2 regions of the Halomonas sp. ANAO-440 genome follow, and region 1 is predicted to be linked to the other one. Evidence: riboswitches for the same ligand, from Rfam matches in the RefSeq annotation. Region 1 holds a riboswitch; the other holds the start of a gene.
The links. Region 1 has a riboswitch for thiamine pyrophosphate ahead of thiC (phosphomethylpyrimidine synthase ThiC). Riboswitches for the same ligand answer to the same signal wherever they lie in the genome.
Positions count from the first base shown of each region.

Region 2: linked by a shared signal. The riboswitch ahead of KZO25_RS04690 (sodium:solute symporter family transporter) and the one ahead of thiC (phosphomethylpyrimidine synthase ThiC) in region 1 are both predicted to bind thiamine pyrophosphate.

Region 1 covers NZ_JAHXBV010000003.1:33,036-41,530, reverse strand. The annotation lists partial or broken gene ltrA (group II intron reverse transcriptase/maturase) at 1-84, shown strand, start outside; gene KZO25_RS03310 (Card1-like endonuclease domain-containing protein) at 254-1,504, opposite strand; gene thiC (phosphomethylpyrimidine synthase ThiC) at 1,688-3,577, opposite strand; TPP riboswitch at 3,662-3,784, opposite strand; gene tenA (thiaminase II) at 3,993-4,661, opposite strand; TPP riboswitch at 4,751-4,899, opposite strand; gene KZO25_RS03295 (lysophospholipid acyltransferase family protein) at 4,987-5,916, opposite strand; gene KZO25_RS03290 (DUF4870 family protein) at 5,922-6,311, opposite strand; gene KZO25_RS03285 (VOC family protein) at 6,404-6,796, opposite strand; gene KZO25_RS03280 (class I SAM-dependent methyltransferase) at 6,860-7,504, shown strand; gene KZO25_RS03275 (MFS transporter) at 7,761-8,495, shown strand, end outside.
Region 2 covers NZ_JAHXBV010000004.1:308,863-317,357, forward strand. The annotation lists gene ilvD (dihydroxy-acid dehydratase) at 50-1,738, opposite strand; gene KZO25_RS04685 (TenA family protein) at 1,869-2,564, opposite strand; gene KZO25_RS04690 (sodium:solute symporter family transporter) at 2,564-3,967, opposite strand; TPP riboswitch at 3,957-4,070, opposite strand; gene KZO25_RS04695 (hypothetical protein) at 4,205-4,885, shown strand; gene KZO25_RS04700 (peroxidase-related enzyme) at 4,930-5,520, opposite strand; gene KZO25_RS04705 (diguanylate cyclase) at 5,594-7,453, opposite strand; gene KZO25_RS04710 (CoA-acylating methylmalonate-semialdehyde dehydrogenase) at 7,711-8,495, opposite strand, start outside.

The DNA of each region.
Region 1 (8,495 bases):
CAGGCCCTGCCGCGGAAGTGGTTCGACGGGCTGGGTCTGATCTCGGTACTTGATACGGTAAGAAGGCTTACCCGTTCTTCATGAACCGCCGTGGTACGGAACCGTTTGCCCGGTGGTGTGAGAGGACGGGGGAGGCGACTCCCCCTCCTACTCGATAATGGGCTCCGTGTGTTCCACAAGCTCATGGCTGTTTACAAGCTCATGGCTGTTTACAAGCTCAGGGCTGTCTGCAAGCTCAGGGCTGTTTACAAGCTCAGGGCTGTGGCCAGCGGCCGGTCTCCATCCAGTGTCGAAGATAGTCGGGCAGCAGCTTCAGCTCGCTGCACTCAATGACAGCCACCTCGAGCCCCTGGCTGCGCTGCAGGTCGGTCAGGTGCTGGCGGGCGCGGTCGAATTCGCCGCAGGCCAGCAGTAGGCGGGTGCTGACCAGTCCGGCCGAGTGGTCGAGCATGGCGTGGAGCCGCTTGAGTCCCTGCTCAAGACAGGCATCGGGGCCGGGTCCTGTGGTCAGGCACTCGATGAACAGCAGCTGGTTGTGGTGCGCGGCGAGGCAGTCGGAGACCACGGGCTCGCCGTTGTGCTGCCCGCTGAGATCGAGTATATGGGCCCCACAGCAGGCCTGGTGAAGCCCGACTTCCTGGGTGCAGAGCCAGGTAAATTCGGTTAGCCATCCGCCGCCGAGGTAGAGTGCCCCCGCCAGGGAGGAAAAGCTCACCCGCTGAGGGTCGGCACTCGACCACTCGAGCAAGCCGGCAGCATTCAACTCGCTTAGCGCGTCGGTGCAAGGGAAGTGCGGTGCGCGACTCAGCCGCTGATGGCGGGCGGATGGGTCGAGGCGTAGGCCTTCGCGTGCGTCCGTCGTAACCAGTACGCCCTGGGAACCGTGAACCCGCTCATGGAACTCGCTCAAGAGCCATGCCAGCTTGTCGGCCTGGTGGCCCAGGTAGTGGGTCAAAGCCTTGTGGCGTTCGGCGGCGCTGCGCCAGGCCGGGTTGTCGGACAGCGCCTTGATGCGCTTGCGGCCGTTGGCCTGCAGGAAGGTATCGACATCAAGCACGGACTCGATGGCCACGGCTTCCAGCGTCGAGGGATTCAGTCCCGGCCCCAAGCGATAGAGCGCGCCGGCACGGGTGTCGACATACAGCCAGTCGGCCTTGCAGTGCCTCATGGCCTGCTGGAATAGCAGGGCGGTGAGCTTGTCACTGTCGGCCAGGTCATAGGTGACCGTAAGCCCTGGGGCGTCCTGCTGTTGCTGAGATAGCCATTGGGCCAGGCGAGTGGCGAACTCACTGATGTGTTTCGGATCTCGCTCCGGCATCTCGTCCCACCGATGGAACTCGGTATGGGAGGACAGCTCGTGCTGTAGCAGGATCTGCAGCCGCTCGGCGGTCTGTTGCTGCTGCCGTCCGGCAACCAGCACGACCCGCTGGGGTCGCAGCTGCAGCAGGGGGATCAGGCTGGCTTCGGGGCGCTCTGTCACTAGCGCTACATGCAGGTGGGGCATGGTTTTGTCCTTCTGCACTATATCCTTGCACAAGGGGTGGCATAAGCAGGTACCGGCCACCGTCATGGCTACAGGCTACATCCGCACCTTCTTCGCTGTCGCCATGGGATGAAAAAAAACACGCCGACCAGTGGCCGGCGTGCAGAGTTTTCCAAGCATCGGGAAAGAAAGCATCGGGAAAGATCAGACTTCCTTGTAGAGCTCGGCACCCTCCTTCCTGAATTTTTCCGCCTGCTCCTCCATGCCTTTCATCACCGCTTCCTGATCGCCATCGAGGCCGTTGTCCCGAGCGTAGTCGCGCACTTCCTGGCTGATCTTCATGGAGCAGAACTTCGGCCCGCACATGGAGCAGAAGTGCGCCACCTTGGCGGAGTCCTTGGGCAGGGTCTCGTCGTGGTACTCCCGGGCGGTGTCGGGATCCAGGCCGAGATTGAACTGGTCCTCCCAGCGGAACTCGAATCGCGCCTTGGAGAGGGCGTTGTCGCGGCGCTGGGCGGCCGGGTGACCTTTTGCAAGGTCTGCAGCATGGGCGGCGATTTTGTAGGTGATGATGCCGGTCTTGACGTCGTCCTTGTTGGGCAGGCCGAGGTGCTCCTTGGGCGTGACGTAGCAGAGCATGGCGCAGCCGAACCAGCCGATCATCGCCGCGCCGATGCCGGAGGTGATGTGGTCGTAGCCCGGGGCGATGTCGGTGACCAGCGGGCCGAGGGTGTAGAAGGGCGCTTCGTCGCAGTACTCCAGCTGCTTGTCCATGTTCTCCTTCACGAGATGCATTGGCACGTGGCCGGGGCCCTCGATCATTACCTGGACGTCGTGCTTCCAGGCGATATGGGTCAGCTCGCCGAGGGTCTTGAGTTCGGCCATCTGCGCCTCGTCGTTGGCGTCGGCAACCGACCCCGGGCGCAGGCCGTCACCCAGGGAGAAGGCCACGTCGTACTGCTTGCAGATCTCGCAGATCTCCTCGAAGTGGGTGTAGAGGAAGCTCTCCCGGTGATGGAACAGGCACCACTTGGCCATGATGGAGCCGCCGCGGGAGACGATGCCGGTGACACGCTTGGCGGTCAGCGGCACGTAGCGCAGCAAGACGCCGGCGTGGATGGTGAAGTAGTCCACGCCCTGCTCGGCCTGCTCGATCAAGGTGTCGCGGAAGACTTCCCAGGTGAGGTCCTCGGCCACGCCATTGACCTTCTCCAGCGCCTGGTAGATCGGCACCGTGCCGATGGGCACCGGGGCGTTGCGGATGATCCACTCGCGGGTCTCGTGGATGTTCTGGCCGGTGGAGAGATCCATGATGGTATCCGAGCCCCAGCGGATGCCCCAGGTCATCTTGTCGACTTCTTCCTCGATGGAGGAGGTGACCGCCGAGTTGCCCAGGTTGCCGTTGATCTTCACCAGGAAGTTGCGGCCGATGATCATCGGCTCGGACTCCGGGTGGTTGATATTGCAGGGGATGATCGCCCGCCCGGCGGCCACTTCGGCACGCACGAATTCCGGGGTGATCTCTTCCGGCAGGCGTGCGCCGAAGCCCTGGCCCGGGTGCTGATGGCCGAGAATCCGCTCGACTTCCTCGGTACCGAGCGCCTGGCGGCGCTGATTCTCGCGAATGGCGATGAACTCCATCTCCGGGGTGATGATGCCCTGGCGGGCATAGTGCAGCTGGGTGACGTTCTTCCCCGCCCTGGCGCGCCGTGGCGTGCGCTTCAGGTCGAAGCGCAGCTGGGCGAGCATGGGGTCGTTGGCGCGGCGCTTGCCGTACTCGGAGGTGGGGCCATCGAGGAATTCGGTGTCGCCACGCTCCTCGATCCAGGCGCGGCGCAGCTCCGGCAGGCCACGGCGTAGATCGACGCTGATCTCGGGATCGGTATAGGGGCCAGAAGTATCGTAGACCAGCAGCGGCGGGTTCTCTTCGTCCTCGCCGGAGGTCTTGGTCGGTGACAGCGATATCTCGCGGAAGGGCACGCGAATGTCGGGGCGTGAGCCTTCGATATGGACCTTGCGTGAGCCGGGCAGCGGCTGGATGGCGGCCTCGTCGACCATGGCGGTATCGGCGAGGAAGTGCTGGGTTTTGCTCATGGAGTGTTCTCCCTAGGGTATTGCGGCTGTTGTGCGTTGTCAGGGAGGACAGCTGGGAGGACAGGGGCAGAGCGGCCATGGCCTCTCTGCGTGTCGCTTGATCCCTACGCTGGTCCTAGCCAGTTCAGGTTCAACGGGATCCATGCTCCAACGCCGGTTGGCGCTGCATGATCTCAGCCGTTTTCAACGGCACCCCGTCAAGCGTGGTGGTGCCCGCCATCATCGGCGGGCAGGTTCGTCGCCGCTACGTTTCTGCCTCAAGCCCGGGGCTGATCCGGTGACAGGTCGGCGAGGGGGCGCTGTGAACCCCTCCCTGGGCGCTACCGATTCCATCCCTGGAATAGGACCCCCTCTTAGACCTGTCTCCGGCGCCCCTCACGTCTTCGCAGCGGCAACGGTCTTGCATGGCTGTGGGCTAGTCCGCGCGGTCCAGGCCCATCTGCCAGAAATCGATCTCCAGTCGCGTGGCATCGCGGAATACCTCCGACAGCTCCTGGAAGCGCGCCGGGGTGACGTCGGCCAGGCGCGCATCGAGCCACTCCAGCTCCGCGCGCATGGCGCCCTGGAACTCCTCGCCTTCGTACATTGCGATCCAGGCGTCATAGGGGTTGGCCTCGCCGCGGACGGTGTCCTGCCGGCCATTCAGCCAGTTGGCAATCTCGCCGTAGCCGATAAGGCAGGGCGCCAGGGCCACATGAAGGTCGAGCAGGTCGCCGCGATTGCCGGTGTCCAGCACATAGCGGGTATAGGCCATGGTGGCCCGGGCTTCGGGCAGGCTGGCGAGCGCCTCCTCGCTGATACCCCACTCGCGGCAGTAGCCGACGTGCAGCGCGAGTTCGACGTCGACGATGGCCTTCAAGCCTTCATGGGCCTGACGCAGGTCGGCCAGGGTGCGGCTCTTGTAGGCGGCCAGGGCATAGGCCCGGGCGAAGTGGATCAGGAACAGGTAGTCCTGCTGCAGGTAGTGGCGGAAAGCGTCTTCGGCCAGTGTGCCGGCCCCGAGGCTGCGCACGAAGTCATGCTCGATATAGGCGCGCCAGTCGTCCTGGCAGGCGGCGGTGAGGTCGGTAAAGCGGTAGCCCATCTAGCCTCCGGGTGATCGAGGATCCGGAGCGAGGCTGAAGTCGGGCAGGGGGGATCGTGAGAGAAGGGGAGCGCAGAGAGACGTGTCATCAAACCCCTTCGCCTGATTCCCTACGCCGGTTCATGCGGGGCCAGCGGCCCTGCTCACCCGGATCAGGTTCCACGGGATCGGCGCTGAGGTCGCCCTTGGGCTCCCTGCGCCATCTCAGCCGGAATCACCGGCACCCCGTCAAGCGTTGCAGGCAGTCTAGCAGGCTGGCGCCGTGTTGCCAGCCATCGGGAAAGTAAGTTTTTGGAAATTGTTTCCAATTACTTCGTGGGGCGCTCTAGTAAAGCCGGAAGGAGCCATGGTCCGGATGCCCCTCCTGCTCCTCGATCACCTTGCGGTATCGCTTGTACTCCCACTGGTACTGGGCCGGGTCCAGGGCGATAGCATCCTCGACGCAGGCGTTCACACCGGTAGCCGATTGCTCTTCATCAGGAGAGTAGACCTGCTCGTCGGCGGCCAGGAAGTGGATGGCGAAGCCGCGGCCGGGAATGCGCCGCGCCACGCCGGTGACGACGCGCGCGTCGGTGCGAGCCACCAGCTTGGGCAGCAGGGTAGCGGTATAGGCCAGGCGGCCGTAGAAGGGGGCGAAGACGCCGCTGCCCCAGTTGGGCTCCTGGTCGGGCAGGATGCCGATGGCTTCGCAGCGCTTGAGCGCCTTGAGCAGTGCCGCCACGCCGCGTGGGTTGGTGGGTACCAGCTTGGCGCCCATGCGCTCGCGACCCTCTCGCGTCACGGGGTCGAGTCCCTCGACCTTGGGTGGCTCGTACATGGCAGTGAAGGGGAAGTGGCTGGAGAGCCAGAAGTTGAGCACCTCCCAGTTGCCGAAATGCGGCGCCAGCACGATGACGCCCCGCCCCTGGGCGCGGGCCTCGTCGAGCAGCTCCCGACCGTGGACTTCGACGATGGAGGTCTCGACCCGGTTCGGGTCGGCCATCCAGGCGAAGCCCAGCTCCAGCATGGTGGCGGTGGAGTGCGTCAGGCTGTCCCGGGCCAGGCCACGACGCGCTGCCGCGCTCTGGTCGGGATAGACCTGGGCGAGATTGATTTCGGTGACGTCGCGCTCGCGTCGGCTCAGGCGGTACACCAGCGGACCGATCAGCCGGGAAAGGCGCCACAGGCTGGCGAGACGACGGCCGGCGAGGGTGCGCCACAGCGTGGTGGCAAGACGCGCCTGGATGGCGCTGGAACGGGGTCGTGATGCGCTCATGAGCGTCAGAACAGCCAGGTATCCACATTATCGGGCGCGCGCTTCTCCTGCAGGCTCTTGAGCCCTTTCACGCAGCGAATCACCAGCCAGATCACCGCCAGTAGCCAGGTGATGAAGCCGATCATGATCAGCGTCAGCAGGCCGGAGACCGCAAAGTAGAGCATCGCCATCCAGAAGGTGCGGATATGGTAGCGATAATGCTCATCGAGCCAGTGAGGCCCCTTGCCGCGGTAGACATAGGCGATCACCACACCGACCAGCTGCGTCAGCCCGCCGCTGATGATGCCGGCAAGAAACAGCGCATAGATCACGATGGGTATGGTGGTGTCGGGCGACCCCGGATCGGTCACGGCCCGGTGGTCACGGTTATCATCAGGATGCAGGTTATCGGTCATGTCACGTCCAGCAAGTGAATGGCGAGGTGTGTTGCTGACTTGGCCAGTGACACCAATGATACCGGCCAGATGAGACAATGCCAGTGAAGCGGTTATTCGCTGGCGGTCTTCAGCGGACGGCTGATCTCCAGCAGGTTGCCGTCCGGGTCGCGCAGGTAGAGCGACTCGATGGGGCCGGTGGCGCCCTGACGGTCGACCGGGCCGAGCTCCACCTCGACATCCAGCGCCTCCAGGTGCCGCTGTACTTCGTCCAGCGGCAGCAGGCTGCGCAAGCAGAGGTCGAGGCTCCCCGGCGTTGGGGTGGCGGCCCGGGGTTCGATGTCGGTGGCGGTCCAGTGCAGGCGCAGGGCAACGTCGCCGAGCAGCAGGTCGACGCGCTCACGGTCGCGGTAGCGCACCTCCAGCCCCAAAACCCGGGAATAGAAGTCCACGGCGCGAGAAATATCGGTCACGGTGATGACCAGGTGGTCCAGACCTGACAGCATTGCCGGCCTCCTCGTTGTGATCGTTTTTTTATATGCTCAAGTCGTCAAGCTCAGAAGGATACGATGATGCTGACCTGCCCGCTATGTGCATCCGCCGAAACGCCATATTTTCATCGGGATGCACGGCGTGACTATCACCGTTGCACCAACTGTTGGCTGGTCTTCGTGCCTCCTGATCAGCGCCTTGCTCCTGAGGCAGAGAAAGCAGTCTATGACCAGCATCGCAACAGCCCCGACGACGCTGGTTACCGGCAGTTCCTGTCACGGCTTTACACGCCGCTGCGCGAACGGCTGGCACCGGCTGCCCAAGGCCTCGACTTCGGTGCCGGCCCTGGCCCGACGCTGTCGGTCATGTTCGAGGAGGCGGGGCATCCCATGGCGATCTACGATCCTTTCTATGCCGCTGACAGGGTGGTGCTCGAGCGGCAGTACGATTTTATTACCGCCACTGAAGTGGCGGAACATCTCTTCGAGCCGGGGCTTGAACTCGAACGGCTGGCTGGCATGTTGCGGCCCGCTGGCTGGCTGGGGCTGATGACCAAGCGGGTCACCAGGTGGGAGACCTTCCCCCGTTGGCACTATATTCTCGATCCCACCCATGTGATTTTCTTCAGCGACGCCACCTTTGAATGGCTGGCCCATCATCTCGATATGCGCCTCGAGCTGCCTGCTTCGGATGTAGCCCTGTTGCAGCGCAAGCCATGGTGAATGCACTCCCGACCCAACGATTCATGGAGGCTGTAGTCGCGTTTCGATAAGCCGCCGTTATACAGCCCTGCAGGGGCTATTTCGGCGTTGACTTATGGTGTCGGCGGCGTATGATTTGCGCCGCGTCATCCCGCCTCAGCGGTGCTTCTTTCTGTGTGGCACTCAGGCGTGGCGGGCAATCTCGGCAGGTCCTGCCACACTGTTTCCCATCGTTGCCTTAATTCCTGTTTCTTCCACCGCTGTCGAGAGGCCCTTCATGTCGCGGCAACTGCTGGCCATGGCCCTGGCGCCCCTGCTGGGGCTTTTCATTCTGGGGATCGGCAATGGCTTCCTGGCCACGCTGATCACCTTGCGCCTGGATGCCGCAGGCGAGTCGCCGGTGGTCATCGGCTGGGTCTCTTCGGCCTACTTCATCGGCCTGGCGCTGGGGGCGATGTTCAATGACCGGCTGCTGCTGCGCATTGGCCATATCCGCGCTTATGGCACCTTTGCTTCGCTGGTTGCGGTCACGGTGCTGCTGCAGGGGCTATGGCTCGACCCCATCTCCTGGTTCGGGCTGCGCCTGATCGGCGGCTGGGCCACCGTGGGGGTCTATCTGGTCATCGAGAGCTGGCTGCTCACGTCCGGTGACCAGAAGGTTCGTGGCCGGCTGCTGGCGCTCTACATGATCTCGCTGTATGCCGCCGGTGTCCTCGGCCAGTTGCTGCTGGGTGTAACCGATGCCATGGGTGTCACCGCACCCTTCATGGTGATCGGCATGCTGGCGTCGCTGTCGGTGCTGCCCATGGCGATGATCCCGCGGGTGTCCCCCCTGATCGAGCATGCCGAGCCGCTCTCGCCGATACGTCTGATCACCCTGACGCCTACCGGGGTCATGGGCAGCTTTGGCTCCGGGCTGGCGGTGGCCGCCGTCTATTCGCTGCTGCCGCTCTATCTGCAGCGTATCGGCCTGACGGTGAATCAGATCGGCCAGATGATGGCCGTGGTGATC
Region 2 (8,495 bases), on a different contig from region 1:
GAAACCGATAGGGGGCTAGAAAGTGATGCTTAGTGGATGGCGAGGCGAATCAATCCAGCCGGTCGGTCACCGCACCGGTAGAGGCGGAGCTGACCGTCTTGGCGTACTTGGCCAACACACCGCGGGTATAGCGTGGTGCCGGCTGCCGCCAGTCAGCCCGACGCCGCTGCATCTCGCCGTCATCGATCGCCACCTCGATGGTATTGGCCTCGGCGTCGATGGTGATGGGGTCGCCGTTCTCGACCAGCGCCAGCGGCCCGCCATCGAAGGCCTCGGGCGACACGTGGCCGACCACGAAGCCATGGCTGCCGCCGGAGAAGCGCCCGTCGGTGATCAAGGCCACGTCGTTGCCGAGCCCCCGGCCCATGATCGCCGAGGTCGGGGTGAGCATCTCGCGCATGCCGGGTCCGCCCTTGGGTCCCTCGTAGCGGATCACCACCACGTCACCGGCCACCACCGTGCCGTCGTTGATGCGTGCCTGGGCCTCCTCCTCCGAGCCGAACACCCGCGCACTGCCGATAAAGCGCGTGCCCTCCTTGCCGGTGATCTTGGCCACGGCCCCTTCGGGCGCCAGGTTGCCGTAGAGGATCCGCAGGTGGCTCTCGGCCTTCAGTGGCGCCGACAGCGGCGCGATGATTGACTGCCCCTCGGCATAGGGCGCCACGTCGGCCAGGTTCTCGGCCAGCGTCCGGCCGGTGACCGTCAGGCAGTCGCCATGCAGCAGCCCGGCATCGAGCAGCATCTTCATCAGCGGCTGGATGCCGCCGATCGCCACCAGCTCGCTCATCATGTAGTGGCCGCTGGGGCGCAGGTCGGCGAGCACCGGCACCCGCTTGCCGATTTCGGTGAAGTCCTCGAGCGAGAGCGGCACCCCCACGGTGTTGGCCATGGCGATCAGGTGCAGCACCGCATTGGTGGAGCCTCCTAAAGCGATGACCACGGTGATGGCGTTCTCGAAGGCGTCACCGGTCATGATGTCCGAGGGCTTGATGTCCCGTGCGAGCAGCTCCAGTACCGCGGCACCCGCCGCCTCGCAGTCGTCGCGCTTCTCCTGGGACACCGCATTCTGCGCCGAGCTGCCCGGCAGGCTCATGCCCAGCGCCTCGATGGCCGACGCCATGGTGTTGGCGGTGTACATGCCGCCGCAGGAGCCGGGGCCGGGAATCGCCTTCTCCTCGATCTGCTTCACCTCGATCAGGTCCAGGTCTCCGCGGGTGTAGGCACCCACGGCCTCGAACACCGAGACGATGTCGGTGTGCCCCTCGCCGGGCAGGATGGTACCGCCGTAGACGAACACGCTGGGCCGGTCGAGCCGCGCCAGTCCCATCAGGCAGCCGGGCATGTTCTTGTCGCAGCCGCCGATGGCCACCAGGCCGTCGAAGCCCTCGCAGCCGGCCACGGTCTCGATGGAATCGGCGATCACCTCCCGCGATACCAGCGAATACTTCATGCCCTCGGTGCCGTTGGCGATGCCGTCGGAGATGGTGATGGTGTTGAAGATCACCCCCTTGCCGCCGGCCGCGTCGGCGCCATCACTGGCCCGTTCGGCGAGGGTATGGATATGGCTGTTGCAGGGCGTGAGATTGCTCCAGGTGGAGGCAATGCCCACCTGGGGCTTCTTGAAATCCTCATCGGTGAAGCCCACCGCACGCAGCATGGCACGGCTGGCGGACTTGCCGACCCCATCCACTACCGGGGCGGAATAACGGCGGCGCGGATCCTCGGGCGTATCGCTCATGATGCTTCCTCTATCGTTGTTCAGGGGGGGGTAATAGAGAGAGGGTGGACCGCAGACAGGACGGCTGTCCATGCCAAACCGCCATGTCTTGCCACAAGACGAGGCGGCAACTGCACCTGCGCACTATGCCTCAGCGCGGCTGCACGGCGTCGTGGAAGGCGCGCTCCTTCGCCACGGTGTCGCGGAAGCGCTCGGCCATCCGAGCGAAGGCGGTGTCATCGAGCGCCGCCGCCTCCTCGTCCAGGCGCTGGCGCAGCCAGGCCACGAACTCCTGAAAGGCGGGGTTGTCGTGCAGATCGATCCACTCCCCCATCAACGGGTGCAGCCCGTCTACACGGGTCACGCGCAGCGCCCACTCGAGATAGACCCACTCGGTGACCACCAGCACCGCCAGGATCTCGGCGTAGTCGCCGCCCTGGCCGGTGTCGTGCAGCAGCTCGCGAAACGCCCGGGTCTGCGGCAGGTAATCCGGCGCCTCGCGCAGGGACGCAGGCACCTCGAAGGCGTCGAAGGTGCGCTGGAAGGTGCTGTTCTCGTCGCTGGTCAGCATGCCCATGAACTGGCCCAGCACCACCCGGTCCGCCATGCTCGGCGCGTGGCCGATAGCGTGGCCGATCAGGGCGGTGAAAGGGTCGACGAAGCCGTAGTCCTGCACCATGTAGGCGGCAAAGTCGCCCCCCACAAGCCGCCCCTCGGCCAGGGCGTCGAACAGCGGGTGGTTCACCGTGGCCGACCAGTCCGGCTCGCTGTTCTCGCGAAGCCAGTCGGTGATGCGCGCCGATTCACGGCTAGCGGCCCAGGCGTTCCAGTCAGAGCGTGTCGTCATCAGGCGTCTCCCTTGCTTGCCAGGTGAAATTTCGTCCCGGGGCGCAGCCAGGCGATCAGCAGGCTGGCCAGGGTGGAAGCGAGCAGCGCACCGAGGAACGGCGCCAGGGTGGGAATGCTGTCCGGGAAGCTCGCCGCCAGTACACCGGCGGCCAGGCTGCCCTGGGTGATCCAGCCCGGCAGCACCGCGCCGAGCAGGCCCGCCACGCCGCCGGCCACTGCCGCCAGCGGTGACATGCGCCGCCACAGGCCCAGCAGCACCGGCACCACGATGGCTGCGCAGAGCAGGTCGGCGATCAGGAACAGCCGCAGCACCGAGAAGCCCTGAAGGGCCACCCATGCCACCGGTGCCATCAGCGCCACCGTGACGAGCCGTGCCCCGCGAACCGAGAGCCCGCGCCTCCCGGAGCTGGCCACGGCCATGGAGGCGATGGCGTTCTGCAGGGTATCCACGCTGGAGGCAACCAGCGTTACCGCCAGCACCAGAGCCGGAAGGCCCAGCCAGGCCGGCGCGGCGGAGAGCAGTGCGAAGAAGGGAATCGGCGGCTCGCCCAGCGGCAGTGCATGCATGGCCGCCAGCATGCCCAACCCGCCGATGGCCATCACCACCAGCAGGCTGCTGGCCCCACCCAGCAGCGCCCCGCGGCCCAGGGCGCGGTCATCCTCGGCCGCCCAGATACGCTGCCAGTAGCCTTGGTGGAAGAGGTTGGCCGCGGTGACCGCGATCACCAGGGTCAGCGCCACGGAGAGCGCACTGCCGGTGGGAATCGACGGCATGATCGCCCCGGCGGGCATGGGCGGCAGCCACCACCAGGCCACGCCGCCGACCAGTACCAGCAGGGCCAGCAGCAGCCAGGCCTGCCAGCGATCGGTGGCCAGGCTCGCCCGCAGGCCGCCAAGGGTGGTGTAGACCAGGGTGACCACCGCCACGCCGAGGATCACCAGTGAAGGCGGCACATCGGAGAGCAGCGCGGCAATGGCGCCGATGGCAGTCAGCTCGGCGGCCAGGAAGATGGCCATGTAGGCAACGGAAACGAAGGAGACCCAGCGCCGCACCCCGGCGCCATAGCAGGCCTCGGCGAATTCACCGATGCTGCGTCCCTGCGGCAGGTGGCGGCGGATGGCGGGGCCGTAGAGTCCCAGTATCAGGAACGGCAGCGACGAGCCGATGGCGTAGCCCGCCAGCGCCACAGGCCCGACGAAGGCGCCGATCTCCGGCGGCGCAAAGAGGATCCAGGCCCCCATGCTGGAGGCCAGGAACGACAGGCCGATGGCCTGGGCTCCCTGGGAGTTGCGGGCAGTCACGTAGTCATCGAGCAGGCCGTCGGCCCGGCGGGCGCGCAGGCCCAGATAGGCAAAGCAGAGCAGCGCCGCGCCGAGCACGGCAGACGTCAGGTAGGGCATGTCGCACTTCCTCCGCCGGTATGAACCGGATCAGGTTCCAGGGTCAGCGCTTGGCTCTCTCAGCCCCTGCCGGTTGCACGGCGGGACTCCCCTGGCGACAGTGAATGGATTGTCGAGTAATTTAACTCAAGTTATTGTCAGGATGGCCGATATAACCGTCTAGCGTCCATGATTGATGGGACGAGTGATGATACAACAGTCGCTACCAGCGAACGACCACTCTCGCCGAGACTACCGATGCCGTTTACCGAAGCCAAGGAACACGCCCCCGGACGGTTGCATGCCATCTTCGCCGACCCCTACAGCGCTTTCGACAACCAAGTGATCGAGCGGCAGCTGCACTTGCGGGTCGCCATCGATGACCTGCTGCTGCAGCCCATGGCCAAAGGCCAGCTAATGCTGAGGGTGATCCATGGCTGGGAAAACGGCAGCTTCGAGCCCGCCGACCTGGACCACAGCGACCATCGCATCGGCTCACTCGAAGACCTGCGCAAGGCGGTCGATCGTTACCACCAGGCCTTCGAGGCTTCGCAGCCTTTTCCCAAGGATAATGCCTCGCTGCTGGCCCGCCCGCTCGAGCATGCCATCAACCAGGCCGAAGCTAACGGCCAGGCCCTCGACGAGGAGACCCGCACCATTCCCGCCCGCTGGCCCGCCTTCGACCAGGGGCTCTATCTTTATACGTTCTTCAAGGTCTACCACCGCCTCACCTACGGCGAAGATGACTCCTACCGCACGGCACGCTGCACGACCCCGCACGGACCTCGCGAGATTCACGAATTCCATCTGGAGGAAGGTGAATTCGCCGTGATTTCCCCTACCGAGAGGGACGCCACGGTAGACACCGTGCTGGTGCTGCATGAAAGCCAGCTGGTTCCGGTGCTGCAGTTGTTGGAAGGATGCCGGGAAAGCGCCTGAGTGAGCTTCAATACACGTCGGACGCCTCGATTGCTTCCTACCTGTTAGACCTTCTCACGCGGCACCCGGCCCATCAGGTAAAACTCGTCGTTGGGCGGCGTGCCGGTGAGAGTAACCAGGCGATTGGAGAGGCCGAAAAAAGCGGTGATGGCGCCAATGTCCCAGATGTCATCCAGGGTGAAGCCGGCGTTCAGCAAACGCGTCTGCCATTCATCGGTGAGTTCGCCCACGTCCAGGCCGCAGTGAAAGGCGAAGTCGAGCATGAGCCGATGGCGCTCGCTCAGCGGTGCCGTGCGGTGGTTGATGGCGACCTGATCGGCCAGCAGCGGGTCCTTGCTGTAGATCCGTACCAGGGCGCCGTGGGCCACCACGCAGTAGAGGCAGTGGTTGCGGGCGCTGGTGGCCACCACGATCATCTCTTTTTCGGCCTTGGTCAGGGTGTCTGACTCCCGCTCCATCAGCGCATCGTGATAGGCGAAGAAGGCGCGAAACTCTGCCGGGCGATGGGCCAGCATCAGGAAGACGTTGGGCACAAAGCCGGCCTTCTCCTGTACCGCCAGCATGGCGTCACGAATATCCGCAGGCAGATCCTGGATCGATTCGGGTATGGGAAAGCGGCTGATGGGCGTCGACATGTCGGACTCCTGCTGGGACTCTATGGACTGGACACAGTTAACGTCAACGTAAACACATTGTCCATGCCCGTACTCAGTCGGACGTATTCAAATGCGAGCACGTCACCACCCGGTTCCGATGATGCGCCTTGGCCTCGTACATGGCGTGATCGGCAAGGCGGTAGAGGGTTCCAACATCACGCACGGCATCGCACCCACGACAGGCGACCAGACCAAACGAGGCCGTGATAACCCCATAGCTGGACGTCTCATGGCGAATGCTCAGCTCCTGAAGGGCTCCGCGAAATTTTTCCAGCGCCCGCTGGCCCTCCTCCAGCGACTCTACGTCCAGCAGCAGGCCAAACTCCTCCCCGCCCAGGCGGAACAGGCGGTCGCCGGCCCGACGAAAATGCTCCAACAAGAGAGTGGATACCCTCACCAGCACTTCATCGCCGGCATGGTGGCCATAAGTGTCGTTGTAGAGCTTGAAGTCGTCGATATCCATTATTGAAAACAGCAGCGGCTGGCCGCTGCGACGCCGTCGCTGCAGCTCCTCTTCCATCAACTCCTGAAACTGTCGCCGATTCAACAGCCCCGTCAGAGGGTCGGTGCGAGCCAGGGTGGTAAGCTGTTGGTTGGCTTTTTCCAGCTCCTGTGTACGCTGAGCCACCTCCCGTTCCAGGCGCTCGTTGAGCGAACGCTGCAGATCAAGGGTGGCGCGCTCGGCGGCGAGCTTTTCGTTCTTGAACTTGTTGATCTTCCAGGCCAGCCCGAGGGATAGCAGTAGAAACTCGATCCCCGACCCGACCTGGACGGCGTATTCCGTGACGACATTGTAGGGCAGCACCCCCGCCACCCGCAGGAAGTAGAGCGTTATCCCGATGAGTAGCACGCTCCACGCCACCAGGTAAATGCGAGCCAGGGTGTCGCCGCTATAGCTGCGCCAGACTGCCACACCGAGCAACAGGCAGGAAAGCAGGATGGCACCGGGAATCATCAGGTGGAATACCGCCGCATAGTGACCGAAAAGTGCCGGTAGCGCGCTGATCATGCACAGGCCGGCAAGACCATACAGCACTCGGGTCAAGCGGGGTGCGTGCTGGCGAAGGTTCATGTAGCTTTCACTGAAGATTGCGAGGGTGACGGCGAACAGGCCGATATTGAGCGGCACCATCTGGTTGTTGAACATCGGCATGTCCGGCCACCAGTACTGAAAGGCGAAGCCTCGCGACGAGAACATCAGGATGAAGAAGGTGCCGAGATAGGCGACGTAGTGCAGCAAGGGCCGTTCACGGGTGGCAAGGTAAAGCAGCAGGTTGTAGATCAACAACGCCAACAGGGCACCGAAGTAGAGGCTGAATGCCATCAGCTCCCGCTGGGCCTTGGCCAGAAAGCTGGCATCATCCATGAGGTAGAGTGGCGTCGCATCATAGAGCCCGTCGTGGGTATCCAGCCGCAGGAAGACCTGCCGCGACTCGCCAGCCGGAACATGGATGGGCAGCACGAAGGTGCGATGGGAGATAGGCCGGGTGTCGAAGCTGCGACGGTTGCCAGTCTGCCACTCCCTGACGATTTCGCCCTGCTGGTCCACCACGTAACCATCGAGATAGTCGTGCAACGGCATGGCCAGTTCCAGCAGCCGGCGCACAGGGAGAGCGGTATCGTTCTCGACCCGCAGCGTTAGCCACCAGGCGGAATCGGAAAAGCTGAAATTGAGGGTTTGCTGGCGGGAGCGCTCCCATTCCAGTGCCTCACCGTGACGCAGCAGCCGCTCGATATCAAACTCACGCGCCCTGTCTTCCAGCAACAGAACGTGCGGACTGAGGTTAAGCTCCCCTCTCAGGGTACCGACATCGATAGCGGCCAGCGCATGCCCTGGCAGCAAGAACAGCAGCAGTGCCAGCCAGCGAAACGCCACGAAGGTTGGCAAGAAATACAAGAGGCGCCTGGTCACGTGAGCTCCTCGCTGGCAGGTGTTGAATCTACCATATCAGCTAATGAGACTTTGGCGCCGTTGAAAAAAGGGATATCCCCAAAACCAGCCAGGCAAGCCTTGACAACAGTCAGAGTGTCCGGCGGCCAAGGTCCGTGGTAGGCCGCCCCTTGTGGCCACCCTTTCTCCAACAACTGAAACGCTCCCGCCCAGAAGCTGAAACGGCCCCGCTTCTCGATGAAGCGGGGCCGGGCGTCAGGCGGTCAGCCGATTCCAGCTCAGCTCAACGAGATGGTGCTGTTGATACCGCTTGAGACGTTCTCGGGCTCGAACCAGCGCGCAGTGACGGTCTTGGTCTGGGTCCAGAAGGCGATGGCCTGCTTGCCGTTGGGGCCCAGGTCGCCCAGCTTGGAACCGCGGGAACCGGTGAAACTGAAGTAGGCCACGGGCACCGGAATCGGCACGTTGATGCCGACCTGGCCCACGTCGATGTCGCTCTCGAAGCGACGCGCCACCCAGCCGGAGTTGGTGAAGATCGAGGTGCCATTGCCGTTGGGGTTGGCGTTGACGAATTCGATCGCCTCATCCAGGGTATCGACGCTGACCACGCAGAGCACCGGCCCGAAGATCTCCTCCCGGTAGATGGTCATCTCAGGCGTCACGTCGGCGAACACGGTGGGCCCGACGAAGTTGCCATGCTCGTAGCCCGATACCTCATAGCCGCGGCCGTCGACCAGCAGCTTGGCGCCCTCCTTCTCGCCGGCGTCGATCAGTCGAATCACACGGTCACGGGCGGCCGGAGAGACCAGTGGGCCGAGGTCGGCATCGCGCTGGGTACCGGGGCCGACCTTCATGTTGCGGGCGCCGTCGACGATATCATCGAGCCACGCCTTGGCCTCGCCTACCAGCACCACCACGGAGTTGGCCATGCAGCGCTGGCCAGCGGCACCGAAGGCGGAACCCAGCAGGTTGTTGATGGCCTGGCTGCGGTTGGCGTCGGGCATGACGACACAGTGGTTCTTGGCGCCCATCATCGCCTGCATGCGCTTGCCGGCCTTGGCGG